DNA from 3 places in the Bifidobacterium crudilactis genome. Region 3 is predicted to be linked to each of the others. Evidence: riboswitches for the same ligand, from Rfam matches in the RefSeq annotation. Region 3 holds a riboswitch; each other region holds the start of a gene.

What was found. A riboswitch is a leader RNA that binds a small molecule or an ion and turns the genes downstream of it on or off. The one in region 3 is predicted to bind thiamine pyrophosphate.
Region 1: linked by a shared signal. The riboswitch ahead of thiD (bifunctional hydroxymethylpyrimidine kinase/phosphomethylpyrimidine kinase) and the one ahead of DB51_RS05575 (TenA family protein) in region 3 are both predicted to bind thiamine pyrophosphate.
Region 2: linked by a shared signal. The riboswitch ahead of DB51_RS10590 (hypothetical protein) and the one ahead of DB51_RS05575 (TenA family protein) in region 3 are both predicted to bind thiamine pyrophosphate.

The regions. Positions count from the first base shown of each region.
Region 1 is NZ_JHAL01000002.1:575,833-586,731, reverse strand. It holds gene thrC (threonine synthase) at 1-676, shown strand, start outside; gene DB51_RS10290 (isopeptide-forming domain-containing fimbrial protein) at 907-2,544, opposite strand; gene tenA (thiaminase II) at 4,262-5,023, opposite strand; gene DB51_RS04675 (HAD family hydrolase) at 5,172-5,840, opposite strand; gene thiD (bifunctional hydroxymethylpyrimidine kinase/phosphomethylpyrimidine kinase) at 5,837-6,661, opposite strand; TPP riboswitch at 6,654-6,769, opposite strand; gene recN (DNA repair protein RecN) at 6,901-8,766, opposite strand; gene DB51_RS04660 (NAD kinase) at 8,779-9,750, opposite strand; gene DB51_RS04655 (TlyA family RNA methyltransferase) at 10,094-10,867, opposite strand; gene DB51_RS04650 (hypothetical protein) at 10,869-10,899, opposite strand, start outside.
Region 2 is NZ_JHAL01000002.1:37,975-48,873, reverse strand. It holds gene DB51_RS02410 (ABC transporter ATP-binding protein) at 1-501, opposite strand, end outside; gene DB51_RS02405 (ABC transporter permease) at 560-1,405, opposite strand; gene DB51_RS02400 (ABC transporter substrate-binding protein) at 1,493-2,464, opposite strand; gene atzF (allophanate hydrolase) at 2,542-4,248, opposite strand; gene DB51_RS02390 (GntR family transcriptional regulator) at 4,250-4,969, opposite strand; tRNA gene DB51_RS02385 (tRNA-Gly) at 5,301-5,374, opposite strand; gene DB51_RS02380 (LysE/ArgO family amino acid transporter) at 5,560-6,294, opposite strand; gene DB51_RS02375 (LysR family transcriptional regulator ArgP) at 6,365-7,366, shown strand; gene DB51_RS02370 (thiazole synthase) at 7,491-8,435, opposite strand; gene thiF (sulfur carrier protein ThiS adenylyltransferase ThiF) at 8,495-9,217, opposite strand; gene DB51_RS10590 (hypothetical protein) at 9,174-9,413, opposite strand; TPP riboswitch at 9,646-9,749, opposite strand; gene DB51_RS02360 (PhzA/PhzB family protein) at 9,869-10,498, shown strand; gene DB51_RS02355 (aldo/keto reductase) at 10,498-10,899, shown strand, end outside.
Region 3 is NZ_JHAL01000002.1:770,387-781,285, forward strand. It holds gene DB51_RS05550 (glycoside hydrolase family protein) at 1-503, opposite strand, end outside; gene DB51_RS05555 (YesL family protein) at 506-1,189, opposite strand; gene DB51_RS05560 (carbohydrate ABC transporter permease) at 1,304-2,269, opposite strand; gene DB51_RS05565 (ABC transporter permease) at 2,281-3,192, opposite strand; gene DB51_RS05570 (extracellular solute-binding protein) at 3,373-4,986, opposite strand; TPP riboswitch at 5,343-5,433, shown strand; gene DB51_RS05575 (TenA family protein) at 5,540-6,220, shown strand; gene DB51_RS05580 (metal-dependent hydrolase family protein) at 6,455-7,780, shown strand; tRNA gene DB51_RS05585 (tRNA-Val) at 7,908-7,980, opposite strand; tRNA gene DB51_RS05590 (tRNA-Val) at 8,009-8,080, opposite strand; tRNA gene DB51_RS05595 (tRNA-Cys) at 8,100-8,170, opposite strand; tRNA gene DB51_RS05600 (tRNA-Gly) at 8,198-8,270, opposite strand; gene DB51_RS05605 (PAC2 family protein) at 8,475-9,329, shown strand; gene uppP (undecaprenyl-diphosphatase UppP) at 9,562-10,434, opposite strand; gene DB51_RS05615 (fructosamine kinase family protein) at 10,619-10,899, shown strand, end outside.

The DNA of each region.
Region 1 (10,899 bases), 190 kb from region 3:
TTACGCACGTCGCATGGGACTGCCAATCTCCAAGCTCACCGTGGCCAGCGACCGCAACAACGTACTCTTCGACTTCCTCTCGACCGGTGTATACGACCGCAACCGTGACTTCTTCACGACCATCTCCCCCAGCATGGATATTCTCATCTCATCCAATCTGGAGCGCATGCTGTACTACTTGTCCGAAGGCGACACGGAGCTGATTTCCTCCCTGATGAAGGAGCTGGCCGATACCGGACGCTACGAGATACCAGCAAATCTGAAAACCGCTATCGACAACATATTCGCCGGTGGCTGGGCCGATGAGGAACAAGTGAAGAACGCCATCCGCGAATGCTGGGAGACGAACCATTACGTCATAGACCCGCATACCGCCTGCGGCTACCACGTGATGACCCACACCGAGGCCGACCCCCTCACGCCCCGCGTACTGCTCTCGACCGCCAGCCCGTACAAGTTCCCGCGCGTGGTGAATGAGGCTCTTGGACTGGATACTCCGGCAAGCGATTTCGCCTGCATGGATGTGCTTTCCGAATCCACCGGTACCACCGCGCCCAAAGCCTTGAGGGCATTGGAATCCGCTGAGATTCGCTTCCACGATGTGACCGATATCGACGGCATGAGTGCCTATGTCGAGTCGGTTGCGGAGCGGCTCGATACAACATCAGAACGCTGAACCATCAGATTCAAGCTTTCTAAGGATTCCTCGCTACTCGACGAATCCAGCAACTATTAACCTGTGCAAAAGAGCATGCGAAGCAGTGCAATCCGAGTGCTTCACGTGCTCTTGTGCACAGTTTCGCATGTAACACGTTCCCGTGAATGAGTAACTGTGCATAACAGCACGTGAAGCAGCTTGATTTGCTGGCTTCACGTCCGGTTGTGCACAGTTCCCGGAGACAAGGGTCAGATGAGATTCGCGTCACGCTCGGCCCGCTTGGAGAGGACATACGGGCGGACTGCGAACACCAGAATTAGAGCACCGACAACGAGCAGGATGAGAATACCTATACCACCCGTGTAGGGCAGGTTCGCCAGACTCCACGCAGGGTCGAGGACCGCGACATGGCCGCCGTCCTCGGACACGTTCGCCAGATTCGAACCCGAGGATTCATAGCTGACCGCGGTCACTGCACTCACATCCTCATTCCACGTGGGAACAGTCCCAATCACGAAATCTGACACTTTGAAATAGCCTGACGGGGCCACGGTCTCCTTGAACGACAGCTCCCGTGCCTCCACGCCTTGCAGGGAGAGTTTGCCGCCCGCGCCGGTGGACACAGTCGTGACACCCGTCTCGCCCTGAGTCGCCAGACGATACTCACCCTCACCGGCCAACTTCACAAACTTCAAGGTCTGTTCATCGCGTGACACCTCGAATTCAGCGCCTGCCAGTTTCGTGGACAACGCATCCTTATCGGCCTTCACCACATCCACCCGGAAGGAATACACCTTGGACGAAGCCTGCTTCCACTCAGTTCCAGCATCACCGTCAAGAGTCCAGCCATCAGGCAAGACCGCACTTTTCGTGCGGGTCAACGTGACAGTATTCGCATTCGCCTTCACATCGGCAGGCTTCGACAAGAGAGCATCCGTCTGCAACACCGCCGAATAGCGGATAAGCACCGTCTTTCCAGACATCCCGGCACGCAATACGACCTGGGAAGAACCACCCTCAGCGAACAGCTTCCCCACATTCGACACCTTCAACGAATCCTCGGTGAAGGTGATATCACCAGCAAGCTCACCGCTCACATCCTGCGTATCCAACAGCACGCTCACACCACGAGACACATCAAACTTCAATGAACTATCAGGCGAATCCGCCACGTCAAACACATACTCGTCGGACGACACCCCATCAGGAAGCGAAGACGGCACCGGAACCTGCACCTCGAAATCCACACGAGACCCCACATCGAACCCATCCGAGCCGGGATCATTCACCACGAACTTCGCCACATCCGTCACCGTGGTCTTCAACGCCGCCTGACCCAATCGGGGTTTACCGTTAACGCCCGCATCCGCGAAATCCACCATCCCATCCTCGACCACGTCCTCCATCGCCTCGTTGAACACCTTCGTACCCACGATAATCGGCAGGGACGTGCCACTGGAATCCACAATCAGATACAAGCCCGGACCAGACACCGGCAAGGTCACGGGATTACCAACAGGAGCATCCAAACCATTCAGACTGCCCTGCACCCCGCCAAGAACCTCATCACCATCAGCGGTCACTGCATCCGCCAACGCCCTGGCGAACAGTTGAAGCCTGCCAGCATACGGACTGAACGCCGAAGTCACATCATCACTAGCCGGGTCAGTCGGATACCCAAGCCACCGAGACGCCACCCAGCCAATCGGATTACCCGCATCCACATCACTGCCGCCAGCCGTCTCGGCAGCCGTCTTCAACACCGTGCCCAAATCCTCGGGAGTATCCAAACGCACACTCTTCAACGCTCCAGTCTGCGTGAACGCCACCTCGTCATACTCGCCGATACGGTACGCCTTCAACGTACCCGTCGTAGTACCAGTCAAATCGATACCAAATGAAACGGGAGGTTCCGGCATCCTCACCTGCCAGCCTTGTATCGTGCCCTTAATAGGTGTGGTGGCTCTGTTCGTCCAGCCACTTTCAGCATTACCTTGCTGCTGACCCCAAATATACAAGTCATATTCACTATTTGAATCAGTCATTAGATTCTTTGGCAACTGCATGTTTCCAGAGGTATTCGTACGCCCAGAACCAAGAACAACATCATCGGTCGTGTCTAATGTCTCTTTGGAATCAACCACTTTCCAGCCCATACCTGAATGCTCATCCAAATTTGAGAGACCGCTCAAACTCAACGAATATGAACCTTCATCCTCGAGCAAATTAACATCCCATGTAAGCAAATTCTTATTTGTTTCCACATATGTCATTTGTAGATTCGCTGAATCGCTCTGTTCCTGCGTATCGCTCGCGGCTGTTAACAAAAGATTGGACAAATTCAACCGCAAGGCAGGACGGAAACCCAATTGACTATATATGGGCTGCTTGAGGGCATCCCCAGGAGAGCCTCCGGATGCAACATACGACAATCCAGCGTTTGTCCAATATGCCGAACGTAACCAGTATCCACTCGTACCATTGCTGCAAGCCCCACCCTCACAACGACGCTTGGTACAGACATCACTAAAATTATTAACCCACCCGACATCCCTAGCGAAATAATACTTCATGTCCCCCAGAGATAATGGGAAAATACGATACTGTCCATGTGATACAGACTGTTCAGTTGTATAGCCCGACGAGCAGCCAGATGACTTCGCACAGACCCCAGAAAGTACCTGTGCATCTCCCAATAGGGATAATTCAAAATCTGAATAGTATTTATTCGAATCCATTGTCTTGGACACCTTCGCAACGCTAGATGCAAACTCGTCCGAATCAAATGAATTATTTGTAGTATGCCCATAAGAGTCGTATTGAACGACGGATGACACCACGTCCTCAGCCCACAATAACGCCTCACCTGAAGTTAGCGAAGTAGTTTTTGACCATCCCCACATGTCCGCTGCGTTATCAGTGGTCGGAGCGTAATTTAATGAGCTATTTAGCTCCCCCGTTCCAATGACAAGATATCTACCGTCATTTTCGACGGTTTCAACATCGCTCAAACCAATCTCAAATACAGGATTCGGCATTCCATCACCGGACTTACCGAACAATATTCGCTGGAATTTTGCTTCTGACACTATAGGAATCTTCATCGGCTGAGCTTCGTTCTTCAAAGAACTGAAATAGCCATCGGGCCCGTAATCACTCGCATCCGCCACTGCTTGAGTCACGGGCATAGACATCAGCGCACCAGTCAACAGCATAAACCCGGCGAGTATGAACGCAGCCACAGCGGATATTCCCCGACTTCGCTCGGAACACCGTAAACGAGCACGAATATCACGCAACCGACCCATAAGAGCACCACCCAACGAAGCGAAAACAGCACCCCCCCCCGCGACCGGCATCAATCAGACGAAACGCCCTGAATCAGCGAAAGGAACATGCAACGAACATGATGGGTAACATCATACATGATGTATAGGTTATGCGATGGCATGACTATCGATTCATTCCTGTGCGAGTAATTTTCAGCTCGGCCATATGCGCCCTGAGTACTTGACAGCTCAATGATCTCGTTCGTCGAGCTGTAAAAACCAGCTCAGCACATGGTTGATGCATCCCAATCAGGCGCAAATCAACGACGGTACGTCAGCGACGGTCTGGTGTGTCCCATTCGGGTTTCCACGAACGCTGCATGCGGTAGGCGCTGTCCCAGAACATGTATTCGTGCTCCACACCGATGCGGAATATCGAATCCAGCTCTTTGAGTCGCTTTGCGCTGAGGTCTCTGGTCTCGTCTTCGATGATGTCCAGCAGCCACACGGCGCTCTGCCAGAAATCATCGGAGGCGTACATCTCCACCCAATCCTGATAAGGATTATTCGGCAAGGTTTCGCTGAAATCCTGGGCCAGACGAGTGCCGTAATCCGCATACACCCATGCGCAGGGCAATACGGCGACCAGCACGTCGACCAAGGGTTTGGCATAGGCAATCGCCAGCATATTCGAGGTGTAAGCCCGTGCGAATGCCGATTGCCTGGCTCCGGCAATCTGCTCACGGGTGATGCCATACCGTTCGATATAGGTCTTATGCACTTGCTCGCGTTCGCCCACGATGGCCTGCTGGACCTGCACCATTCTCTCGATGATGCGGTCGTCCTCGCTTTTCGTCATCGCCAGCGCGTGAACTTTGGCGTAATCGTTGAGATACAGGTAATCCTGAAGCATGTAGAAGGTGAATCGCTCATTGGAGAGCGTCCCCTTACCCAACTCCTGGACGAAGGGCTGCTCATATCCCTGCTGCCACACATCACTGGCGACCTTGTAGAACCTTCGCGCGATTGGTGTGCTGACCGCCCTGCTGAGTTGGTCGAAGGGTATTGGCGTTGCTGCTGAACGTTTCGTTGACATGGCTTGATGCTCCTGTAGTCGAAACTGTGCATCTCGGCACGCTACCAGCCGGATTCGCAGCTCCAGACGTGGTTGTTTGCACAGTTTCGGAAAATAATGCGGATTTGTGAGATTTGCGCGGTTTGTGCGGTTTGTGCGTTTGTATGCTTCAGCGCAGTTCGCGCGGGGCATCGGAGAAGTCGTGAATCGCACCTTCCGCCAAAGCCGAAATGTCCTGCCACTGCTGTTCGGAAGAAGCGTCGAACATGGCCCACGGGTGCATGCCGATGCTTTTCGCGGTGCCGATGCCCACCAGCAAATCCTCGAACACGGTGCAATGTACGGGCGCGACTCCGAGAAGTTCCGCCGCATGCAGATACACGTCCGGATGTTCCTTCCCTTTGCCGCCGGCATCGTCAACACTGCAGATCACGTTGAAATAATCGGTGATGCCGGCATGTTCCAGCGCCGGATTGCGCAGTTCTGGAGGCAATGTGGTGGCGACGGCCAGCGTGGCTCCGCTTTCGCGCAGATACCGCAGATACTCGGCCGCATGTGGCTTCAATTGCACCGTGGTGGCATAGGCTTTCGCCGCCATGTCATTCCACTCCTGCATCAGCTCTTCCGGCGTGTCGTCAAGCCCGAAACGGGCAATGGTATATACCGCGATGTCACGGAATTGCATCGAGGCTACCGTAGAGCCGAAATCATCGGGAATCTCGATGCCGCGCTTCGCCAAGGACTCGGCATCCAGGTCATCCCAGACGCCCATCGAATCAAGCAACGTGCCGTCGAGGTCGAAGATGACGCCCTTGCCCTCATTGAGTTTCTGGCTCATTCGTTCTCCTTGAAGCCTTCGAGTCCATGTGCATACAAATCCCAGAAATGATTCGTCGGCCCATTGCCTTTGCCAAGTTCCAGGGAGTGCATGATGGCCATCGTCACGTATCGCTTGGCTTTCTCGATGGCCTTGTGGAAGGGAAGCCCCAGGGCGAGATTCGACGCAATCGCCGAAGAGTAGGTGCATCCGGTGCCGTGCGTGTTCTTGGTGTGAATGCGCGGAGCCGTGAACTCATAGAAACGCTCACCATCGAACAGCACATCGGTCGCATCCCCGGTGGCGTGGCCACCTTTGACCAGCACGCTGGCGCACCCCATCGCCTGAATCTGGCGGGCCGCCTCACGCTGCGAATCCATATCGGTGATGGACATGCCCGATATGCGCTCCGCTTCGGGGATATTCGGCGTCAGGACATCCGCACGCGGAATCACGGTCTCGATAAGCCATCCGATGCATGACGGGTCCATCAGAGGTGCACCGTTCTTGGCGTACATCACGGGGTCGATGACCACATTCGGAGCCTGATATTCGTTGAGCTTGTCAACCACGACCTTCATGATGTCCGGGCTGTCGAGCATACCGACTTTGACGGCCTTCGGCGGAATATCCTCGAAGACCGCATCTATCTGGTCGGCGATGATGCTCGCATCCACATCCAACACCGAAATCACCCGGGCGGTGTTCTCTGCGACAACTGAGGTGATGACCGACATCGCGAATACGCCATTGGCGCTCATGGATTTGATATCCGCCTGGATGCCCGCTCCACCGGAGCAATCCGACCCCGCAATCGACAGTACGGGTATTAAGCTGCTCATAGCTGTTCCTCCCTACGCTGGTATTAGCCAACAGGTTCTAAGGGTCAGGCCCGGGTGCCGTTCACCCGTTGCCTTTCTCAACTCCTTCGAGTTCCCCTGTAACAAGAATCATCCCGACCGTACCGCCGAAACCCGACAAGGACGGGGTGACCGTGCAAGAGCAGTGATGGCTGGAATTGTCCCTTCCCGAAGAACTCAGGGCAGACTCCCGCCGATGCACACCCACGCCCCGGAAGGCGCTAGAGACTGCTGGATTCCAGAAGCTCCCGGGCGTGGCGAAGAGAAGTCTCGGATTCGCTACCTGCCAGCATGCGGGCAATCTCCCTTTCACGTTGAGAGCCCCGCACCTCCTGGACCACGGTCTGCACTGATGGAATATGCACTGATGGAATATGCCCGTCATTCTCACTGCGGTCGTTGCTCTCGCCATTGCCACGACTGCCTGAGGTCTCGGAGCCCTCAAGCTTCGCTGCCGTCTCATCAACGGGTGCATCGAACACGCCCTTCGATACCACGAACTGCGTATCAGCCCAGGAAGCAACCTGGGGAAGATGCGTCACGACTATCACCTGGGCGCTCCGTGCCAGTTGAGCGAGCCGTCTGCCCAGCTCAACCGCAGATTTGCCGCCAACACCGGCGTCGACCTCATCGAAGATGAACACGCCTTCGTCGTTGTCACCGTGGTGTTCCCCGGAACTACGTTGCGCACCGGAACTACGTTCTGCAGCCACCAATTCGAGAGCAAGCATCAACCTGCTGAGCTCTCCTCCCGAAGCGCTTTTGCCCATCGGCAGACGCGGAGCTCCGGGAAAAGCCGTGAACAGGAATTCGATGTCATCGCATCCGTGAGCGTCGAGAACATCCGACTCATCGCCTTTGCCTGCATCACGGGGACTCACCACAACGTCGAGTACGGAGCCCCGCATGGCCAAGGCAGCCAGCTCGGTACCCACATGCTCACTCAGGCGTTCCGCAGCTTGCCGCCTCACCGAACTGAGTGACCTTGCCGCGGCGAGCGCGCGCCGGAACAGCTCGTCGCGCTCCTCACGCAAGGCTGCCAAGCGCTCAGGGGACGCGTCCATGTCCTGCACATCGTTTTCCGCCTGGTCACGCCATGCCAGCACATCGTCGATGCCAGGCCCCCACCGCTTCGTCAGCTCATCGAGTTCATGGATACGACCGTTGATGGTGTCGAGATCACCCAGGCTGTCCTCGTCATCTATCTGACCGCTCAAAGTGAACACCACATCGCTGATTTCCTGACTCAACGATTTCAAGGTGTCCGCCGCCTGGCCGAAGGGTTCCTTGATGTGGATGTCCTCGAGTGCCCGTGTGGCATCGTCAATCAGCGACAGAGCTCCCTGATGCTGCGCATCCACGTCCATCTGCGAGGGGTCGAGTGCACTCAATGCGGAAGCTACCCCATGTGCGATGGAGGCAGCGTTCTCGATGCGTTCTCTGCGGGATTTCAGCTCCTCGTCCTCGCCTTTATGCGGGTCCACAGCATTGATGCGTTCGATGGATTCACGCAGATAGGTCGCCTGGGCCAGTGCGGCCGCCTGCTCGCCATCCAGCGCCTGAAGTTTGCGGATAATCGCCTGCAAGGCCTCCCATGACTGCGCATACGCCGTCAACTGCTCACTATCATCGGCATATCGGTCGAGAAAGTCACGTTGTCGGGCAGCGGAGGCTATGCGCATGTGATCCGACTGTCCGTGAATGGTAATCATGTGGGCGGCGATGCCCGCCAACACGCTTCGCGGCACTGTGCGCCCGTTCAGCAAAGCTCGTGAGCGACCATGCGCAGGAACCGACCTGGTGAGGTACAGCTCACCGTCATCCCCCACCGCACCGGCATCCTTCGCCAAAGCCTCGGCGGCTGAATCTGATGACACGGCGAACACCGCCTGAGCCCAGACATCGTCCTGTGCTCCTGCAGAAGCCCTGCCCGACTGAATTGCCGCCCCAGATACCAGACGCAGAGCGTCCAGAAGCATCGACTTTCCCGCACCGGTTTCACCTGTGATGGCGGTCATTCCGGCTCGTGGCGACAACACGGCATGGCGTATCGGACCGAGATTGCGTATTTCGAGTTCCTCAAGCATCGCTCATCTTCTTTACCGGCGAATGGTCTGCTGACCTTCGCCTTGCTCCGGTGGCTCAAACCCCTTCAGCCCCTGCTGATTATTCAGCAGACGTCGGGCACCCTTCTGAAATCTGTGTTCTCGCCAGCCAACGACCGGCAAATCGAATTTGGTTACAAGTCGACTCGTGAACGGCACACCGGACAGTCGCGCCAACCGCAGGGTGTCATGCGACTCCCTGACCTCGATATGCGTTCCTCGCGGCAGACCGAGCTGTCTACGCCCGTCACAGCAAATCCAACCATCCGATGTCGATTCGTCGAGAATGTCCAATGAGAACTTCGAATCCGAGCCGATAATCAGTGGCCTGGCGAACAAGGCGTGAGCAGCCAGCGGAACCAACTGCAGAGCCTTGACATCCGGCCAGATAATAGGACCGCCCGCAGAGAAGGCATATGCCGTGGAACCGGTCGGCGTGGCGACGATGACGCCGTCGCAGCTGAAGGAACTCATTTCGACATCGTCCACCCGAATGCTGACCTCGACCATCTTGCCTCGGTCGGAGCGCTCCAGGGTCACGTCGTTCAATGCCCAATCGCTGATGGGTTTCTCGGCACCCGGAAGCCAGACATCGATGTGCGCGATCATTCGAGAATCTATCGAGTAATCATGGGCGGCAATCTTACCCATCGCCTCGCTCATCTGGAAGCTTTCAAATTCCGCAAGAAAGCCGACATGACCCAGATTCACGCCAAGAATGGGAACATTCGTGCATTTGACCAGTTCGGCAGCGCGCAGAATGGTGCCGTCTCCCCCGAGCACCACGACAATCTCCGTATCCTCACTGACCACAGGCGAGGGCGTGCCGAACTCCGGCGCTTCAAGATTGTCGATGATGGACACGGCAAAGCCTGATTGCTTCAACTGTTCGACTGCCTCACGAACAACCGTTCCGCTGCTGCGTAGGCGGCTGTGCGTAACCACTACCGCGTTTCGCTGGCCCATACTGTGGTTCCTTCCTTATCGGGCTCCCGAGCATAGGCCCTGGCCTCGTCCGTCGACCCTACTGCTGATGCACGGATGCACCTATGCGCCGATGTGCGTATTACCCGATGTGCTTGCACCGACGCACTGTCGCCGGTATCAATCCTAAACCACCTGTTATGCAACATGGCTGTGCGTGAAATACGATGCCCATACCTGTTGTGTAGTGATTTCCAAGTAGACAGGCGGTCAGCGAATTCATATTCCGCATGATTCCGCCAAAAACGGTCTTCGCGCGAAGCACATACTCGTGTTCTCTAAGAAAATCCCTACACAGACGTGCAACGACCCGGATTCCACCCCTTCAGGATGCCTGTTCGAGCCATAACAGGAACTCCACATTGCCATGCATTCCGGTTATGGGAGATGGAATGCAGGCTTTGACGGTGAATCCGCACTCGAGTGCACAGGCAACGACACCGTCGACCGCACGATTGCGCAAATCGTCGTCATCGACAATGCCGTGCCTGCCCAGATGCTCCTTGCCCACCTCGAACTGCGGCTTGACCAGCAATACGGCGGGAGCCGTGGGCGGAAGCAAGCGTGCGATGACCGGAATCACGTAGCGCAGGGAGATGAACGATACATCCGAAACCACATAATCGGGTTGAAAAGGCAGATTCTCGAGCTGCACATCACGGATGTTCACCCCTTCCAACACCCTCACGCGCGAATCATCGCGGATACGTCCGATGAGCTGACCATGACCGACATCGAGGGCGATAACCTCTGCGGCTCCGAGCCTTAGCAGCACATCGGTGAACCCACCCGTGGAAGCGCCGATATCCAGACCACGACGACCTCCGGGAGATGGCAGGCCCATGGGAACGAAATGCTCCAATGCGCCCAGAAGTTTGTACGCGCCACGGGATGCGTAATCATCGCCTTTATCAATCGTCACCTCGTCATCAGCGCTCACCCGTTGCGCAGCTTTGCCGGCCAGAACGCCGTTGACCTTCACCGCGCCCTTGTCGATAAGCCGCTGGGCTCGGGTTCTGGAATCCGCCAGTCCACGCGCCACGATTGCTGAATCAAGACGGTGCAGAGTATCGCCTGCACCGGCACCGGTATTCGGCATATCAACTCCTGTGCTGCTGCAGTTCCTGCTCC
Region 2 (10,899 bases), 730 kb from region 3:
CACCGAGGGTTCGTTCGCCAGTACCCTAGCGATAGACACCCGCTGCTGCATACCGCCGGACAGCTCATGCGGGTAACGATCGGCGAACAGCTCAAGACCGACCGCGCCGATGTACTTGTCGCAACGCTCCTTCACCAGACTGGTTTTCAGGTGAGCCTGCTTGGGCCCCCAGGCGACGTTTTCGCGCACCGTCAGCCATGGGAACAGCCCGTAATCCTGAAACACCACACCTCGCGAGGGACTCGGCCCCAGCACTTCCTCCGTATCGACGGCGATGCTGCCGGTCGTCGCTTTCTCAAAGCCCGCGACGAGCCTGAGCAGCGTACTCTTCCCGCATCCGCTGGTCCCTACGACACAGATGAACTCTCCGGCCTTGATGGACAAATCCATCGGGGCCATCGCCTTCACTGTGCCACGGGCCGTGGTGTATTCCTTGCTCAGCCCCTTGATGTCAATGGCTGCCGGGGTGTTCTGACGCACCTCTCCGATATGTACGGCCACGATGCTCTCCTTTTTCACGATTCGTCGGTTCTTCCGAGTGCTGCGAGTGGATGACGGCTCAGGTCAGTGTGGGGCGGTTGCGTGTGACGACCTTCATCAGCAGCAACAGCACACGATCGGCCAGAAAACCGACCAGACCGATGATCAGCATGGTGGCTATGACCAAATCGGTTTTCGACATATCCCTCGCCTGTGTAATCAACGACCCCAGACCGATGCTGATGCCCACCTGTTCGGCGACGACCAGAATGACCCAAGCCTGCCCCAGCGCAAGGCGCAGACCGCTGATGATGGATTGCAACGCCGCAGGGAAGACGACTTTGTAGAGCTGCTGAAATTTTGGGGTTCCCAGCATCGACGACGCTTCAATCAGGCGTTCGGGAACCTGTTTCACCCCTGCGATGGTATTGATCAGAATCGGGAAGAAGCACGCGATGAACACCAGGAATATCGTGGCCTTGTCGCCGAAGCCTATGATCAGCAGCGCCAGGGGAACCCATGCGGTGACGGGAATCGGACGCAGCAGATTCAACAGCGGGTCGAGCATGTCGTTCGCCAGAGCCACGCGCCCCATGATGATGCCCAGTGGCACGGCGATAACGGTGGCGATGAGGAAGCCGCTCAACGCTCGCTGCGTGCTCGCCCACAGATGCAGAATCAAGGTATGGCTGAAGGTGTCGTCGAATATTCCTCCGAACGCCAGGTCGTAGATTCGCTTGACCACTTCCCCGGGAGACGAGAGATAGGCCATTTTGATGCCCATCGGGAGCTCCCACTTCTGCGCGACACCAAGATGCCACAAATACAGTATTAGCAGTGGTATCGGCAGTGCCAGCAGCGCTTGCCGCAACACATGACCCGCCGCCTTCAGCGGTGCGCCCATGGTTTTTGTCGATGCGCTCATGGTTCTTCCCCCCTGCCGGGCCGATCCATCTCGGCCCGGCACTGATGTGCGTTTGCCATGCCACTATGAGGTGGCATCGGTGATTGACTATGACAGTTTGGCGACGAAGGTGTCGTTCACCAGGGTCGAGACGGGAACCGACTTGTCGATCTGCTTGAATTCCACCATCTCTGAAACCGTGCTCTCAAGCTGCTTCTTGTATGCGGCGTCGATGGTCCAGCTGGGCCAGATGTTCTTGACCGCAAGATCCACCACATCCTTGTCGACACCGAAGGTCTTGGATACATCTGCGGCGACCTGCTCCGGGTGGTCCTTCATGTAGTCGACGGCTTTGGAATGCGTTTCCACGACTTTCTGCACCAGCTCCGGATTCTTTTTGATCAGCGCGTTGGTCGTGGTCAGCACGATGTTGGACTTGCCGAGGTCGGTGTCATATGCGGAAGCGATTTCGTGCGCTCCCTTCGTTTTGGCGATTGAGGGACCGTTCTCGGCGCTGATGAAGGCATCGACACGACCGGACTCGTATGCGGTCGCCATATCCGAGAACGGCAGGTTGACCAGAGTCACGTCCTTGTTCATGTCGATTCCGGCCTTCTGCAGGGTCAAGTACAGCAGTATCTCCTGTGTGGAGCCCTTCGGATATCCGACCTTCTTGCCTTTGAGATCCGCGAGCGAAGTGATGTCCGGCTTGCCTACGATGGCGGTTCCTCCGTTCGTCGCACTGGCGACGATGGCGATATCCTGACCGGATGAGGCACCGGAGATGGCCGACGACGCCCCTTCGACGCCGAAGTCGATGGCACCGCTGACCACGGCGTTCTTGATGTCTGGCGAGGAATCGAAGAGCACCGTTTCGAACTTCACGCCGCTGGGCGCATATTTCTCGTAATAGTAAGGCTCGTACAAATGCGGCTGGTTCTTCAGAGTGCCGATTTTCACCGTCGTGGTTTCCCCGCTGGATGACGTGGAAGTAGCCGCGGAATCGGGAGAGCAACCTGCCCCCAATACCAGCAGTGAGGCTGCCGCCACAGCGGCCAAGAGCTTGTGTACCTTCTTCATGATGTTTCTCCTTATAACCTTTTCCAATTACGCGTGACATTTCAGACAGCAGCACAGCAATGAGCGTTGAGAACAGCTCATCCGGCCGCTTCTGCGTAGCTCAGCCAATCCTCCAGTTCGGAGATATTCGTCTCCTCCCCCGGAATCACGCTGCCGCAGAGAAAACCGAGCACATACCTCCCGTCGCTCAACTCGACAGGACCGATAGACAGAGGCTGGCGAACCATCTGTGCGAATCGAGCGAAGGCATTCACGGGAACGTTCCAGAGCTCGCCGGTTATCGATTCGCCGGCCTCGCCTTCGACAAGTCGAACACGGGGATACCCTGTCCCGGGCATAACCCCCATCACGTAATGCGGAGCGGTGCTCACGGTGCTGAGATATCGTGCCTGCAGCTGCGTAAGCTGCGAATTCAACGCCTGCCCCCGTCTGTGAGCGCCGAAAACCAGGATGGGCACAGACCCCTGTTCGATATCCGATTCGGGAAGCTGCTCATCCGCGAGTTCAGCCACGATACGAATGGCCTCGGCATCGTGCAGTGCGGGCACCAGAAGCGTGGCACCGCACTCCCCTTCCGCAGTCGAAGCCACCGGGAAAGCAATTCCCGCCATATCGAGCAGATTGACGAATGTCGTGAACAGCCCGAGTTCGGAGTTCACCGCAATCGGCTGCGCGGCGACTTCCGACATCGTGGGATGTCTGCCTGTCGTAGGCACCAGCAGGCCTTCGCACTCGGAGAACAAGGGCAGGGTCTCCCCGATGCGACGGGCAAGCAAGTCCTTCTCCCGGACGTATCGGTATGCGGGCGGCTCCTTGGCATTCAGCACGATATGCTCCACGCTGGGGTCCGCGTGCTCATGATGATGCTCCATGAACTCCCCGACGGCCGCATAGCGTTCCGCCACCAGCGCGCCTTCATACAGCAGCTTGCCGCTCTCGAAGAAGGGCGTCATATCGACGGGCACCAACTGGTAGCCGTGGCTCTGAACGTCTGCAAGGCATTTCTCGAACTCTTCCCTGAATATTGGGCTGAGAGAGGCGAGATCCTCCTCGCGGGGTACGGCCAGTCGACGCGTCCGATGTATCGGCGCCATGGCTGCCTCGTCACCACGTCCCCTTGCCGGGAACTTCGGGTCCAACAGGGTTCTGTACACCAGAGACCCCGTTGCGAAATCCTTGGCGAACACCGATACGCAATCGAATGATTCGCAGGCTGGCACAACACCCTCAACCACCGTCACTCCACACGTGGGTTTAAAGCCGTAGATGTGGTTGAACGCCGCAGGCACCCTACCCGAACCGGCGGTATCCGTCCCCAGCGAGAAATCAACGAAATCCTTGGCGACGGAGACTGCGGAACCCGATGAGGAACCCCCCGAGACCCTGTCGGGGAAGGTGTCACTGTGCACCGCGCCATATGGGCTTCGCGACCCGGTCAGTCCGGTGGCGAACTGATCCATGTTGGTCTTTCCGAGGGCGATTGCGCCGGCCTGCTCCAGAGCGGCCACGACTGCGGAGGAGCGCTCTGGCATATGACTGAAGTCCGGGTGGGCGGCAGTCGTAGCGAAGCCTGCGACGTCGATATTGTCTTTGGCGGCGAAGAACAGCCCGGCCAGCGGCATCGACTCGCCCGAATCCAAAGCGTCACCGACTCTGGCTATCTCCTGTTCCAAACGCTCCTGCGAAGTCAAGGATATCCAGACCTCACTGCCCAGCGATTCCTGTTGCGCCCCGATACGGGACATCAGGCTTCGGGCCTTGTGCTCCAACGACGTTCTATCCATTTCAGATTCCCTCCCCAAAAAGACGCGGCAACGACAAGGCGTGACTTGATTGTTCGAGCACCACCTGTTCAGAGACCATGATGTGTGTGGACAAGGCTTCGATTGCTTCCTCGTAGCGCTCGGACACGATGAGGTCGATGATGGCCAGGTGCTCGTCAACCGTGGCCTGCATGCGGTCCTCGCTCAGATAATCGAACATGCGCACCGGTCTGATTTTGCGGTTGACGTCCTTGAGCACCGTCACCAGCGAGGCGTTGCCTGCGGATTGGAGCGTCATGACGTGGAAGGATTCGTCTTCCGATACAAAGCTCGCATCTGGTCTGGGCCTGTCATTCCGGTGGCTTTCCCAGTGCTCGTGAATCTGAGTGAGCAGAGTGAGGTCGGAGCGGCCCAAACCCTCCTGAATACGGCGAATCCCCTGCTTTTCGAGCAGAATCCGCAGCTCGTACAATTCCTTCAGGTCCCCGTAACTCGGCACATACGGATAGATACCGGAGTTCCTGCGCATCAGCAGACCGTCGGACACGAGTCGCGTAATCGCCTCACGCACCGGGGTGCGAGAGACCTCATAACGGTCCGCAAGCGCGATTTCAGTGATGCGCTCCAGAGGAGACACCTTCCCCTGCATCAAACGGTCGCGCAGGTCGGCGTAAATCGCATCCGCGTGAACCACACGGGACGATGTATCCGAGGTGCGAGTCCTGGGATTCTCTTGTGTCATATTGTGCAAACTTTCTCACGGAAGCGTGGAGACGCGCAGGCCGAAGCCGTGGGAAGGCTACTCCCCGTAAGCTTCGGCACTGTATGTACCGGTGTATGTAATGATGTATACAATGATGTATGCAAGTTTCAGGCGATGATTTTTTCTGTTTCCTGATTGTTACGCGTCGCGTGATTATCGACTCTCTGAGGTCGAGATGGCCAACGATGTGATGAGCCGACGGCGTGAGGAACAGTCACGACATAGATACGCCGCATGTACCCGACGAGGGGAATTTCTGCAATAGCCTGGCGTAGAACATTGGAATGCCGCAGCGTTGCAGCTCCGTGAGTGGAGCGGGCGACGGGAATCGAACCCGCGTAATCAGTTTGGAAGACTGAGGCTCTACCATTGAGCTACGCCCGCGAGGCGTGTTGTTCATAAACAACCTGAGTCATTATACACAATGCAACGACCAAACCCCAGCGACCATGCAATCCTCTGCAAATCTCCAGGGCGCGTGGCACTCGAGTACAGCGCTTGGGCCACTGCACGCCGCCATCATCGAGGCACCTGTCGATAACACTCGCATCAGTGCCGTATCGCAGGCCTTATTGCAGTACCAGGTGCGCGGCAAGCAACACCATGACGATGCCGATGGTCGTATCGAGGGCAATCCAGGCGAGACGGTTGTTGAAGAGCTTCGCCATTTTGCTCGATACGAAACCAAGCAGCAGGAACCATACGATGCTGCACAGCATCGCACCTGTGGCGAAGGACCACCGCAGGTCGCTGCCGTAGGTCGCGGCGATGCTGCCCAGCAGCACGATAGAGTCCAGATACACGCTTGGGTTGAGGAAAGTGAACCCCAGGCAGGACAGCACACTCTTTTTCAGGGATGTTTGCGCTGGCTTCATGGCCACCGTCGAGGAAGAGCCGCCCTGCTCCGAAGCACCGACCGGCGCGCCGTCGTTCCCGGCCTGTTCGACGGTGGAACCATCCCCCGTGGCTTCGCCAGGCATCCTGCGACGTTCCGCTCGCATGGCTCTCAGCTGTATCCACGCTCTTCGGAATCCGAAGATGCCGTAGAGCAACAGCACGGCCGCTCCCGCCCAGGTCAGCCCCTTGATGACGAGAGGGTGGCTCTGCACGATCTGACCCATGCCCTGTGTTCCCAAGGTAATCATCAGCAGGTCGGCGGCGATGCAAATCATCAGGATTGCGGGCACATGCGAGCGGGCGATGCCCTGTCGGATGATGAAGGTGTTCTGTGCACCGACCGCGACTATCAGACCTGCCTGGCTGAGGAAACCCGAGATGATTATCGGGAGGAACAAGGAATTCATACTTGGAGAATAGCTTCGCGCGACAGGTAAGTCCAAGTAAATATATTTATATTATATTAGTATTGCTTATATGAACGAATATCGCGGAGACTCACCGAACTCTGCCGCAAACATCCCCGGAGCCGGCAGCTCCCCCACCGACGGCATCTCCTTGCTGGAAGCCCACGACCTTTCCGCACGCATCAGGGCCATACCCATCGAACAGCTGATGGCGCTCCAAAGCATCATCGAGGAAGGCAGCTTCGACGCCGCCGCCGACGTCATGCACATCTCGCAGTCTGCCATCAGCCAACGCATCAAATCACTGGAATCCCAAGTCGGCCATATCGTCATCCAAAGGAGCAAACCGGTGCAGGCAACGGCAATGGGCCAGCTCCTGCTGCGTTTGGCTCGGCAAATCACCCTGGCCCAGGAGGAAGCCGCGCAACGCATCGAAAGCGAACAACGCAGCAGCACCGTCAACATCCGCATCGCCGTCAATGCGGATTCATTGGAAGGCTGGGTCTTGCCCGCCCTCGCTCCCGTGGTCAAACAGTCCATCGCCATCGACATCAAACGTCAGGACGAGCACATCTCGACACGGCTGCTGCGCTCCGGAGAGGCGATGGCGGCCATCACCGCCGAAGACACGCCCGTGCAGGGCTGCACGATGACCAAACTCGGTTCGATGGCCTATTTCGCCGCAGCCACTCCGGAATTCGCCGAACGCTGGTTCCCCGAAGGGCTCACACGCGAGTCGCTTGAAGTCGCGCCACTCGTGCAATACGACCGCGACGATCAGCTGCAATACCATTTCATCCGGCGCATCACCCGAGCCAAAGTGCATCCGCCGATGCACTTCGTGCCCACATCCACGGGCTACAACGATGCCGTGTCGCTCGGATTCGGCTGGGGATTGATTCCATCCACCAGTTTCGCAGCATACCCGCGCAATACCCTGGTCCGGCTGTCCCCACAGGAACCATTGCTGCTCCCCCTGTTCTGGCAGCAGTGGAAACTCTCGTCACCCGCACTCGACACGGTGGCCCAAGCCATCATCCGGGCCAGCGCCAACGCTCTGGTTCAGGATTGAGCCCGCTTCACAGAGACATCTGCGATGGCTGAGACACCTGCGATAGCTGCGATAACTGCGGCACCAGCGGAGCTGCTCCGCATTCCTGCACGCAATCACCTCCACCGCTATCGCAGCCATCTGCTCAGGATGCCGAAGAAGCCCCCAGATAATCGGATTCCTCGGTCGGACTCGACGCGACCGCATGACCGTGCGTGACTATGCCCAGGCCCGCAAGGTAGGCCTCTCTCCCCGCCTGCACGGCATGTTTGAACGCTCGGGCCATCACCGGGATATTCCTCGCGCTGGCAATCGCCGTATACGCCATAATGGCGTCGGCACCCATTTCCATGGCCTGAGCAGCCTGGCTGGGACGGCCTATCCCCGCATCGATAATCACCGGAACAGAAGCGTTGTCGATGATGACCTCGATGAGATCACGCGCTCCCAGACCCTTGTTCGACCCTATCAACGACCCCAAAGGCATCACGCACGCCGCACCGGCATCCTCCAGTTGCGTCGCGGCCAAAGGGTCGGGAAGCATATAGGGCATCACCACGAAGCCTTCGGCCGCGAGTATCTCGGTCGCCTTAATCGTCTCGGCATTGTCCGGCAGAAGATACCTGCTTTCATGCTCGATTTCGACCTTGATGAAATCCGTGCCGCACACCTCTCTGGCCAGTCTGGCTATGCGAACCGCCTCACCTGCATCATGTGCACCGGAGGTGTTGGGAAGCAGCGTGATGCCGTCCGGGATGTAGTCAAGCAGATTGTTCTCCGCAGTCCTGCAGCGACGCAAGGCCATCGTGATGATCTGCGTCCCGGCGTTCTCGATGGCCGCCTCGATCAGGGAAAGATCATAGCGTCCGGAACCGAGAATGAAGCGGCTGGAGAATGCGTGGCCGCCGAGCATCAGCGGATCCTGCTCCCCTGTCGCCAGATCATCGAAGGCGTGTTTGTTCGGTGCGGGCAGCAGAGCGGTGTTGGTGGCCGAGCCGACGAGTTCGTCGAGCTGCAACGCGCCCGAGGAGGTCCCCTGCGCGCAGGAGCTAGCGACATCAGCCTGCGCCGTGGTGTGTTCCGAAGTCATACTGTTCATCATCATGCTTTCTCTTCGACCGAAGATGCCATCAACGGTCATATCGACATTCAGGCTTCATCCTGTCCGAGGATGAGTCTGGTGATCATATTGGCCTCATGGCATGCGACCACGCCGACCCTGGGAGCCATAAGCCCGTTGCCCGGCGTGGGTGCGGTCACACCGTCGCCACAGAAATAGAAGCCTTCGGAAACCCTCCTGGTAACGATGCTGTTGGCACTGCCGAAACCGGCCATGCCCGATGCGGACAGCAGCTTTGCAGCGGGCAAATGCTCCAAAACACCGTTCACCAGAATGCTTTTGTTTTCAGGCACATCGAAAGCCTCCGCAATGATGTCGTCATCGGCGAACAAGGAGGCGACATTATGCTCATCGACGGCCACGGAATCAATCCGCACATCGATGAAAGGGTTTATCTGGGCAAGATTGCCTTGCAGAGCCTCGGTTTTCAAACGGCCGAGATCCCTGAGAAAATACTGCTGCCGGTTGAGATTCGACATGTCAACCCGGTCGAAGTCCACAAGATGCAGATGCCCGACGCCGATGCGGGTCAATGCGACCGCAATGGTCGACCCCAGACCACCAAGGCCAGCAATGGCCACATGGGCCGCGTCAAGCCTATCCTGCACCTGCTTGGTATGGCGCTCATACAGGGCGTCATACAGCTCCTGCCTATCCACCATGTCTTTGGGATTCCCGGCGTCGCGCACCGCCCTGCACCGCGTCTCCTCACGTCGTGCCGCAGCGACGTTCTGAGCTTCCTGGATACCCATCCTCAGCCTCCTTGAACGAAGGTGACGATTTCGATGCTATCGCCGTCTCGGAGCATCGTTTCGGCGTGCCTGCGCAGCGGGACGATATCACCTTGACCTCGACCGCCACTCGTTGCGCCTGCATCCCACGCTCACGAAGCAGGTCGGACACACTGACCTCACCGGTCTGCGTGCACTGCTTTCCATTGACAATCACTGCTGTCTCCCCCTATTCCCGAAGAGTGCGCTCGATAGCGGCGCGTGCGCATCCCCAAGGATGGCGCGCAATCGGTACCGAATCACGGGAACGCGAGCACTGACAGCAAGCCCGTCGGACGGCTTGAGCGATATGAAGCTCTTCGGTCATGACGTCCATCGGCATGATGGAGCATCGACGGGAGTTTCGTGTCACCTACGTCGAACGACGGGATACAAGAGTTGACGTCATGAGACGTCGAATAACCATGTCCTTACGGCGGCATTACCCGCATCAAGTTCTCGGTCGAAGTCAGAGACTTCCTCTCAGCCTGTTCAGGCTCCCGTTCGATTACAAGTCTGATATTCGCCTCACGCGTCGACATTCGAGCAAAGGCATACTTCTGCGGCACGGACGCGACATCCAGAAGACAACACACGAATCCGCAATGTCCCGCGCCTTGGCAAGATGTAAGCATGAGCACAGCACCCGCATCAGGCAGCACCGGGACCACCGGCCGCGACGATTCCGCATCCCCTTCCGCCGAGGCATCCCCTTCCGTCGAAGAGCAGCGTATCCGCAACCGCGAGGTGGTCGAGCGTTTTCTGCATTCGGGACACGGCGAGTCTCTGCTGCGCCGACACGAACTCTTCTGCGAGGACGGCATAGCCGGTCTTTGGACATCCGACAGCGGTGAACCGGTGTTCGCACAGGGCCGGGACGACATCGCCCTCTACGACGTGTGGTCGTCCGAGCATTTCCCGGATTGGCAGTGGAGCAATATCCGCATATGGTCGACCGACGACGTCAACCAGTTCTGGGCGGAATGCGACGGCGGCGGAACGCTGATGCTCCCCGGTCATGAAGCCGTTCCGTACCAGAACCATTTCATCTACTCCTTCGAAATGCGCGCGGGAAGGATTGCGAGAGAACGCGAATTCATGAATCCCATCACCGAGATGAAGGCTCTGGGTATGCAGACGCCCAGCATAGAGCTCGGTGATTTCCCGCAAGGCGATTCCCCCGTTGCCGAATCCACTCCGGATGTTTCCATTGGAGAGGCTTCCACTCAAGATGCTTCGCAAACTCATATAGCAGGTCGCTGATGGCCACGTCATCAATGCATAGGATGAACTTCGCGGGAGTCGACATCCCACGTCTGGGCATGGGATGCATGGCGCTGTCCATCGAAGGACGCCCCGAACGAGACACCGCCATCACCACCATCCACAGCGCTCTGGATGCGGGAGTGCGTTATCTTGACACCGCCTGGTCATACTACCTGCCTGAATACCGTCCGGCCCGGTCCGCTCAGACGCCATCCTGGCATCAATCCCCGGCTACGAGCGGGGGAAACGATTATCGTTCGGACTACGGCGAGCGCTTGGTGCACGACGCGCTGAGCACATGGAAGGGCGCGCAGGACGAGGTTCTGGTGGCGAGCAAAATCGGATGGTCCCGAACCGTGGACGCCCAAGGCCGGTACGGCTGGAAAGCCGACGCGCGT
Region 3 (10,899 bases):
ATATGGTATCTGCCTTGGAAACGACACAGACCATTGGGGTCGTTCATCCAATGGTCGAAGGGTTCGAAATGTGCCTGTGGCCGCGACAGGGAACGGTACCATCCGCCCAGGTCGTCGATTTCACGCACATGGAGTTCCCGCCATGCTCCGATGGCTGGTCCTCCGTCCTGCGTGACCAGGAAGGCAATGCCCCTATCAAGGTCGTCGTCTGCGCCAGACAGATATGCATAGGTGATGCGAGCATGGGAGACCTCCAAGCGGTATGAAGAACCCGGATTGATGGAGAGGGTGATATGACCTCTGCGCAATGGACGACTGAGCAAAGCCTCATGTCGTTCTTCGCTTCCGCTCTCCAGAAGCGCCACGCCTGCCTGTGCTTCGGCTTTGTCCTCCGACGGGACGAAGTCCGTTTCGACGAAGAATTCCGCTTTCGTGTAGCCGCGTGCGTCGAAGGTCTTCGCGTCAAGTTCCAGAATGCTTTGCGGCGTCGTTGTGGATGTCATGGCTATTTGCCCTCCGTTGTGTACCGTGGCGCTTTCACGCCTGAAACCGTGCTGTGAATATCCATTCCCGGAAGTCTGGCGTATGAATACACCACTATGCTTGAGAGAAATGCGGGAATCGACAATCCGAACACGACCAGGACGCCCGGCCATGTGTACCACACCCAGACATTCAACAGGAACAGCAGAGTGATCATCAGGCTGGACAGCGGCCTGGCGATGACCATCTGCATCGTCGTCTTGGCTACCCAAAGACCCGACTCCTCGAAATTGGAGCGCAGCACCCACGCCAACAACGTAAACACGCCGAATACGGCGATCAGCACCACCAACGCCCCCGAGACCGCGATGCCGATGTGCCCTCCGACGTCATGCCAGTTGACGACCCAGTAGTCGAATATCAAGAGTGCCCAGCACAACCCCAGGGGCCATCCGAAGGCATTCGCCGATGCCAGTTCCTGCTTCCATGCAAGGTGGAAGGTCTTCCACGTGTGTTTGACCGTCCAGGACCTGTCCTCGTCAAGCAACCACGACCTGTAACAGGTGTGTGCTGCGGCTATCGAAGGGAAAAACCCTACCAGCACCGCGCCGAGCAGGGTGTGGAAGAACATCGCCGCATTCACGACGAAAATCATCACCACCGTTCTGCACAGACGCTCATAGCTCATTGCGAACCTGGAAAGCATGAGAACACCTCTAATTCTTCATAACATCACGTATTGCCGTCGTATGGCCTTGCGGCCGTATGGTCCCGCCGGATTGTTGCGGATGGTTCATCCGGCGGGACCGTGCGTTTCGAATCAGCCCTTGATGGCGCCGATCATCACACCCTTGTTGAAATACTTCTGCAGGAACGGGTACATGACCAGCAACGGGAGGGTGGAGACGATAATCACGCCGTACTTGATCTGTTCAGCGAATCGTTGCGCCGCCACGGCCGTCATGCCCGCACTGTTCGAGTTGGTCTGGTTGGCCAGCAGAATCGATTGCAGCACGTTCTGCAAGGGCTGCTTGCTGGCGTCGCGGATGTAGATCAGGCCGGTAAAGTAATCATTCCAGTGACCGACGAAATAGTACAGGGCGATTACCGCGATGATCGCGCTTGACAAGGGCAGCACTATTCTGACGAAATACCCGATATAGGACATGCCGTCTATCTGCGCGGCGTCATGGAGTTCCTCGGGAATGGAGGTCTCGAAGAAGGACCTGGCGATGATGAGGTTGTACACGCTCACCGCACCCGGGAGGATGAACACCCACATCGAGTTCAGGATGCCTATCTGCTTGTACAGCAGGTAGCTGGGGATAAGACCGCCGCCGAAGAACATCGTGAAGGTGAACAGGAACATGATGATGCGTCGAGGCTTGAACTCCGAGCGAGAAAGAGCGAAGGCCGCCGGCAGTGTGACCACCATGTTCAGCGCCGTTCCTGCAAAGGCGTAGATCAAGGTGTTCTTATAGCCGTTCCAGATTCTGGAATCAGCGAATATCTTGGTGTATCCGGTGAAGTTCGTGCCTTTCGGCAGTGTCAGCACCTGCCCTACCGCCACCTTGGTCGGGTCGGAGAAGGAGGCTATCACGATGAACCACAGTGGATACAGCACCACGGCGATAATCGCGACCACCAGAATGGCGACGACGGCATCGGCGATATGGTCGCTGATGGTTTTGGACTGCTTGGTTTTCTTGTTCCAGGGAATGCCGCTTCCACTGATTTTCGAGCTTTCCGGATGTTCGGAATTGCCTTGCAAACTTACTGATGTCATGGTGATTCCCCTCAGAAGATACTTGTTTCGGAAACTCTCTTCGAGATCGCATTGGCGATGACGAGGAACACGAAGTTGATTAAGGTGTTGAACAGGCCTATTGCCGTCGAATACGAGAACTGATTCGACACGATACCTATCTTGTAGGTGTAGGTCGATATGACCTCGGACGATGAGAGGTTCAATGCGTTCTGCATCAGGAACACCTTCTCGAAACCGACATTGAGCACGCTGCCCATGTTGAGGATGAGCAGAATTCCGCAGGTCGGCAGAATGGTCGGGAAGTCCACGTAGCGAATGAGTTGGAAGCGGCGTGCTCCATCTACCTTCGCGGCTTCGTACAGTGCCGTGTCGACGCTTGACAGCGCGGCGAGATAGATAATCGAGTTCCAGCCGACATGCTGCCAGACCTCGGTGATCCAGTAGATCGGCGTAAACATGTTCGGATTGCCCAGAAGGCTGGTGTCACCGAGGAAACGGCCCAGAAGACCCGTGCCCGGAGTGAGGAAGATATTGATCATGGCCACGATGACCACGGTCGAGATGAAGTGCGGCATGTAGGTGATCGTCTGCACGAATCCCTTGACCTTGGTGCTGCCGATCTGGTTGATCAGCAGGGCCAGGATAATCGGGGCGATGAAACCCATCACCATGGTCCACAGACTTATGGAGATGGTGTTCTTCATGATATTGCCGAACATCGGAGATTCCAGGAACTGCTTGAAATACTTGAGTCCGACCCAAGGGCCTCCGGTGAGGCCCTTGCTGGGAATGAAATCTCGGAAGGCGAGCTGAACACCGTACATGGGGACGTAGGCGAACAGCCCGATGAAGCACATGGCCGGTGTCACCATCAGCCATAATTGCCAGTAGCGCCTGAAATGTTCCCGTAGCCGTGAGACGAATGAACCGTTCTTCGGCATGGCCGGGTGCTTTTCACGACGTTTGCGCGTCTTGCCTGTTGTCGCTGCCGCTGCGACTGGAACCATTTGCGTAGAATCCTGCATACCAGGGGTTACCTGTGTCTGCCCGGCCGCTACGCTTGCGACTGTTGCGCTCTGGGTCATTGCGCTTCCCTTCCGATTGCGTTAGCTAGCCTGTGATCAGTTCTTGGTGTACTCGTCGTAGTACTTCTGCCACAGTTTGACGTTCTGTGTCAGACCCACGCTGTCGAGCTTCTTGACATAGGCGTCCCAATCGGCGTCCACGCCACCCTTCTGAATCCAGGTTGCCGTTTTGGTCAACGCGTAGTTCAGGACCGCGGTGTTGTTGTTGGTGATGGTGGTCTGGTCGTCCACATCCGGACGCACGTAGATCGGCATCACATCCTTGGTCTCATCCACGTTCGCGAAGGCCTTGGTGTAGGCGGAGTCGGCCTCTCGCAGGGCTTCGCTGGCCTTGTCGTTCTTGATGGTCGCATTATCCGGAATCCAGCCTGCGAAACGATCCGCGGTGGCCTTGCACGGGTCCTTCGTGCTCGAGTCGAAGCAGCGGTCGTTTACCGTGTAGGTGCTGTTGTCGGAACTCGTGACGTCCTCGGGGATGTCGCCGTAGTACTGCTGGACCGAGACCTTCTCGCCGTAGAGCGCATTGACGACCTTGTAGATGGCTTCCTTGTTCGGAGCGTCCTTGGATACGGCGATGGCGTGGTTGGAGAGTTCCGTCAGGTCCTGGGATGCGTCCCAGGTAACGTCCGAGTCTGGAGTCGAGGCCGTGGCCTTGAGTGAAGGCAGTGCGACGTACTGGTCCTGCAGCTTCTCGAAGTCCGTGGTCGCCCAGCCGACGATCATGCCGCTCTTGGCGGTCTGCCCGTCGCTCACCGTATCGGCGGTGATGGCGGAATCCTCTCGAGTCAAGGCGTCGGCAGGAATCAGACCCTGCTCCATCAGGGAGTGCAGATACTTGACCACACTCTTGTAAGCATCGCTTTCCAGGAAGTTGCCTACTTTGCCGTCCTTGACGTAAATACCTTGGAATGACGGTGAGGTGCCTGCAAAGCTGGTGGTGATGCCCATCGAATTCAACAGCACGAAGGGGTTCCACAGGGAGAATCCGGTGGTGTCGATACGTCGCATGTTGAAGGGTACCTCGTCGGCCTTGCCGTTGCCGTTCGGGTCCTGCGTCTTGAATGCGGTAAGCACCTTGGTCAATTCATCCCAGGTGGTCGGCATCTGCAGACCGAGCTTGTCGAGCCATGTCTTGTTGATGAACATATGGTTCGAGGACACACGGTAGTTCTCGCCCCTGTCCGAGGGCAGGACGTAGACGTGCCCTTCCTTGTCCGCAACCATCTTCTTGGCGCTGGTCTGGGTGTCGAAGAATTTCTTCACATTCGGCATCTGGTCCATATGCTTCGACAAATCCTCGAAGTAGGGATACTGCTCGCCGTCCGTGGGATCGAAGGTGAAGATAGAGACATCGGGCACATCTCCGGAAGCCAGAACCGCAGACTTCTGCTGACTCCATGAGGAATCAGCGACATCGTCCCACTTGATGGTGCAGTCGCAGGCGCTTTCGATATCCTTCGTCCACTTCATCGATTTCATCGCCACATCCGTGGAATAGCGTGTAATCAGAATTTTTACAATCGGCTTTCCATTGGCGTCAACGGTGGCCTCGTCGCTTCCGGAACCTCCGCATCCGGCAAGAACCATCGTTGATGCAAGCGCCGCTGCTGCCAATGAGAACAAGCGCTGTTTAGCACCTCGTCGTGCCATGATTTCTTCCTTTCATTCTGTTCTTCCCCAACTGCCTCGTCTTCGACGAAACCAGAAGTTGCTGTGCATTCCGTACGAACCGCAGTAATGCGTATCCGTTGCTGCTCTGCTGGAATGCTGAATTCAAAATAACACGTCAATCGTTTTACGTCAAACGATTGACAGCGTTTCGTGCCACTTCACCGTTCATCTGCCTCGACACAGTGTAGATTGCCTTGTGCACGCCGCGCGCAAGGCCCTGCAATCAGTGGAAAGCGGTGATGCTTCCCTCCTGCAGGCGCCCATAACCGCTGTACCCACTGTATGAAGCGACATGCCCATGTCCGCGACGGTCATCCTTGCCGCGATGTAGTGTTTCTCCCGACACGGGGTGCCCTACCAGGCTGAGAAAAACCCGTCGAACCTGATACAGCTAATACTGACGAAGGGATGTCATTTCTATGACTCTGAGAACATCACCACAAATTCCTGCTAGACCCTCATGGAGCGGCCAGACATGCCTTGGACTGCATGCGGCCGACCATACTCAGCATCTGTCTTGGAGGGTCGCACGATGAACGCCACTGCCTACGACACATTGAAAACCCGTTATGCAAAGGATTGGGGGCGGGCCGTCAACCATCGTTTTGTGAACGAACTGGTGAATGACCGTCTCGACGACAAGACGCTCCGTGGCTATCTGATTCAGGACTGGCAGTTTTCATACGATTTCTATTCGCTGATGGGAGAGGCTATAGCCACTGCCGACACCATGTCCGCGAAGGTCAGGCTAGGACAGCAACTGGGATTCATCGCGAACGATGAGAATTCCTATTTTCATGAACGATTCAGCCAGTTCAACGTCAGCGAGGAGGAGCTGCTCTCCCCTGAGCTGACGCCTGCCTCCACAGGTTTCAGAAAGCTGTACCGACAGACCGTGGATGCGCACTCATACGCCCAGGCCCTGGCCGTTCTGGTCGTGGCGGAATCCATGTATCTGGACTGGGCCGAAGAACGTACCGCCCACGGGACAAGCATGCCCGAAAAAGCTCAGAACGTGGGATGGGTAGAGGTGCATCGCGGCGAGGACTTCACCGAATGGGTGGATTTCCTCATCGAAGAATTCAACAGGGTTGCCGACCCCGAGAATGACGACGTCGCCGACTGCTTCGCCAATGCCGTGCATTATGAACTAGGGTTCTTCGATGACGCGTATGCGTGGGAAGACGGCAGGGATAAGGTCGTACGGGGCTGAGCACCTCAGCCGAGCTCACGCATGCTGCGGGCATCGTGTGCGTGAGCCGCTGTCGTGTCCACGACAGTAATCCGGTACGGATACCGGGGCCACTACACTTTAATCGCCATAACCGAGCGCTATGATGCTGATATGTGGCGGATGTCCACGCCTGGCTCCTAGGTGCCGTATGAATGGTTTGCAACCCAATCCGGACGCCCCTGAGCTACATGACCAAGCAAGGGGACGAATACGATGAATGCTTCTTTCGCCATCGGTAATGTCAATATCGTCAACGAGCGCGCCGGAGACGGTCTGCTGCGAGGGTACAACGTCGTCGTGGACGGTAAGGGTACCATCACCGCTGTCGGACCTCGAGACACGACGACAATCCCGGAGGGTTGCCACCGGGTCGATGGCAGAGGCAAATATCTACTTCCCGGGCTGATCAACGCTCATGTGCATCTTTTCTCAGATGGAAAGCCGCTGCCCGAGCTTCTGACAGGTGCGACCTTCCAACACGCCGTCAGCTCAGTGCTCCACAGCCCCATCGGAACTGTGCTGTCAAGACGACGTGCGCAGGTCAACGCCAGAACTTTGCTGCTGTCTGGCGTGACGACGTTCCGCACAGTCGGAGACGTGGGATATGAGGCCGTTGCCTTGCAACGCAGATTCGACAGCGGCAAGGAGCTTGGTGCACGGATGCTAGCATCCGGACCGCTCCTGGCGATCACCGGAGGTCATGGCAGCCCGCAGATAGCCATGATTGGCGATTCACCCTGGCAGGCGAGGAAGAACACGCGTATCAATATCATGAATGGCGTCAGCGCAATAAAAATCGCCGCGACAGGTGGCGTCACCGATGCCAGAAAAATCGGCGATGCGGGACGTCCTCAAATGAGCGAAGAAGAGATGGCCGCCGTATGCGTGGAAGCCCACCAAGCCGGTCTGCTGGTTGCGGCGCATGCACAGAGCGCACGAGGCGTAACCATGGCATTACGTGCAGGCGTGGATACCATTGAACACGGTTGTGCGATGAATGATGAGATCGTTGACCTCTTTCACGACAATCCTTTGTCGCTGCGGGGCTGGTCAGCCCTGATTCCCACGCTGTCCGCAGCGCTGCCGCTGGTGAAGCTCGACCAGGACATTACCGGGGTCAGCGACATCGTGGTTGCGAATGCCCATATAGCAGTAGACGAGATGATCCAGGGCATCCATGATGCGAAAGCACACGGCATTGCCATCGGCATGGGCACCGATACGGGCATGACCTTGGTGACCCAATACAATTCCTGGCGCGAATTGGCGCTGTTACAGCGTTTCGGTGGATTGACACCCATCCAAGCCATCCATGCCGCCACTCGGGAGAATGCCAGAATCCTGGGACTCGATGGCATCACCGGGCAGATCGGCAAGGGTTTCTCCGCAGACATGCTCCTACTCGCAGAAAACCCATTACTCGATTGGGGAAGCTTCGTGCATCCGGAACTCGTTGTCACGCGCGGAACAGTCCTGAAAAACCCACGAGTACAACGCTTCGACGATATTGACACTGAGCTAGACGCAATGCTGGCTTGACAGCGGGGAAAACACACCTCACTGACCTGAAAGGGTCCGGCGCCGGTCAAAGATTTCGGAATCTATCCTGAGTGCTGCCAAATCCAAAAACAGCGAGCACAAACGCCCGCTATAAGAAGTATTACTGTGGGCGATGCAGGAATCGAACCTGCGACCCCTTCGGTGTGAACGAAGTGCGCTAGCCGCTGCGCCAATCGCCCGAGTTTGTGAAAGGACTCGGTGTCCTTGTGGGCGATACTGGGATCGAACCAGTGACCCCTTCCGTGTCAGGGAAGTGCGCTACCGCTGCGCCAACCGCCCGGTCAGTCTCTCGACTTCGAGGTGGGTACGAGAGTCGAACTCGTCTAAACGGCTTTGCAGGCCGCTGCCTAACCGCTTGGCTAACCCACCGTGACTGGTCTTATGTCTCGGACCTCGAGCGGGCAACGGGACTCGAACCCGCGGTCTCGACCTTGGCAAGGTCGCGCTTTACCAACTAAGCTATGCCCGCATTACTGCGTTTTCATGCCTGAATGCTTACCTCCAAGCACGAGTCACTACTATAACTACATGTATGGGATTATGCAAATTGCGTGTCGCGTCAGCGAGTCTTGGCTGTTTCCAAAGGTATTCACGGTTGTGGAGATAATCGGGGTGATTGTTCTCGCTTGGAAAAAACTTCTTGAACGGTCGATTACCCGCTACTGTGAGAGATGTGAGTGAAGAAGCACTGCAATCCCAGAACGTGTTAATCGCGGCGTTCGAGGGCTGGAATGACGCATGCCAGGCAGCGACGAATGTGTTGCGCCATCTTATAGACGCATACGATTCGCGCGAGGTGGCACGCATCAAATGCGACGGATTCTACGACTACCAGATTGCTCGACCGATGATGTGCCATGTTCAGGGGCAACGTCGTCTTGTATGGCCTGAAACCGTATTCTATGAAATCACCGTGGACGCCACGCATCGCATCTACGCGCAGATGGCTCCGGAACCCAACTACCGTTGGAAAGAATATTGCATTCGCAGCATGCACATCGCCGAGGAATGCGACGTGTCGACGATAGTGACCCTGGGTTCCATGTATGCCGACTGCCCTCACACCAGACCTTTGCCCGTGGAATCCTTCAATGACGATTACGGGTGTGACGACGATGACGAGCACTGTGGCCCGATAGGCATCCCGACGGTGCTGGATACGATGGCGGAAGAGAACGGTTTCTCCACCGAGCCCATCTGGGTTTCAGTCCCCCAGTATCTCGGCAGCGACGAGTGTGCCCAGGGTACCTTGCAGCTCCTGCGCACGCTCTCCGACCTCCTTGGAGTCCCTCTTAAGGAGGGTGATCTGCAGGAGCGTGCAGACAGGTGGAAGGCGCAGGCCGAAGTGTTGCTGCGTTGCAACGATGACCTGTCTGATTATGTCCGCAGGCTTGAACGCGAATATGACTTCGAGCATAAGGTACGCGAGCAGGCGAAGTTGTCGACCTTGAACGTCGGCGACATCATCGCTGAGGCGGAATCGTACCTCGATGACCCCGGTTTCGGGAATTCTCAGGAACAGTCGTAAGCGACCGCGATACCCGCACTATACGGACGGCTTTTCACAGCAATTAGTAGCCAATTGCTGTCCTTGTAGTGCAGGTATCGTACTCCGGCCTTGCAAGCCACAATGCCAAGAACCGCAATAGACGGATTAATGTCATGTGAGCGCTGTCCTTCGACAAGAAGGCAGCGCTCACATGACATCGGAGCTTCGCATGGTCGCGAAGCGGTTCCGTCGTGCAGGGCTTTGTCTGCGCTTATGCGGCCGAACCGGCGAGGGGCGCAAGAGCTCCGGTAATCAGCAGCAGAGCCACCACGATGGCGATGGCAATGCGGTAGACGGCGAAACCTTTGTATGAGAAGGTGGAGACGATTTTCAGGAACGCGATGATTACCAGATATCCGACCACGAAGCTCACCAATGTGGCGCAGATGGTCGCTCCCCATCCCGGGAAACCTGATGCGCTGCCGACATCGCCGAGGGATTTCACGGTTTCAAGAATCCCGGCGCCGAATACTGCCGGTATGGCCATCAGGAAGCTGATGCGTGCGGCATCCTCCCTAGTGTATCCAAGTGCGCGCCCGAAGGTAATCGTGCCTCCGGAGCGTGAAACGCCTGGGATAAGGGCAAGCATCTGTCCCACGCCGAACAATGCCGCATCCTTCAGAGTCATTTCCTTGATGGTCTTGGTCTGTTTGCTTTTGGCATCGAAATACCACAGCAGAAGGCCGAAGACTATCAGCATCACCACCGTTATCCACAAATTGCGGAGGGTGCTTTCGATGGTCTTCTGAAAGAGCACGCCGGCGATGACGATTGGCAGGGTTCCCACGATGATGAACCAGCCGAGCGAGGCGTCCCTGTCGTCCTCACCGAGGCGTTTCGACATCTCCTTGCCGTCTTTGCCGCGAAGGCACATGAACCAGTGGCTGAGTATTCTGGCGATGTCATGTCGGAAATACAGCAGCACGGCGCTTTCGGTACCCAGTTGGATGATTGCGGTGAAGGCGGCTCCCGGATCTTGGCCGAGCAAGGCACCTGCTATGCGTATATGCGCGCTTGAGGAAACGGGAAGAAATTCAGTCAACCCCTGGATGACTCCCATAAGTATCGCTTCAAAGAAATTCATAAACCCTCGTATTGCTCAATAGTTGCTACATGTCGATACATGACCTCACTTAGAGTAGCGAAAATTGCACCGCTATGCCGTATAGCGTGGCTTGTCGCGCAGAATGCCCACAATGGGAACGGCAATCAGACGGTACGAATCCGATGGGATCTTTCCGGATTCGTGGTCGAATCGGGAGATGAATATGCAACAGTACAGGAAATCCAGAGCTCACTCCCCTCAAGGTTTTTTCGAGTGCGAGGGACGTGGACTGAAATGGTTGCGCGAAGCCTATGGGCACGGCGGACCGCGAGTTGTAGAGGTGTTCGGTTGGGGCAGGGACTATCTCGATATCGAACGAGTCAATGCTTCCTCCCCCACACCGAAGGCGGCACATGATTTCGGGGCGGCACTCGCCCGTCTGCATGATTTCGGTGCAGAGTATTTCGGCGAACCGCCTGCCGGATATACAGGCACCTGCTATTT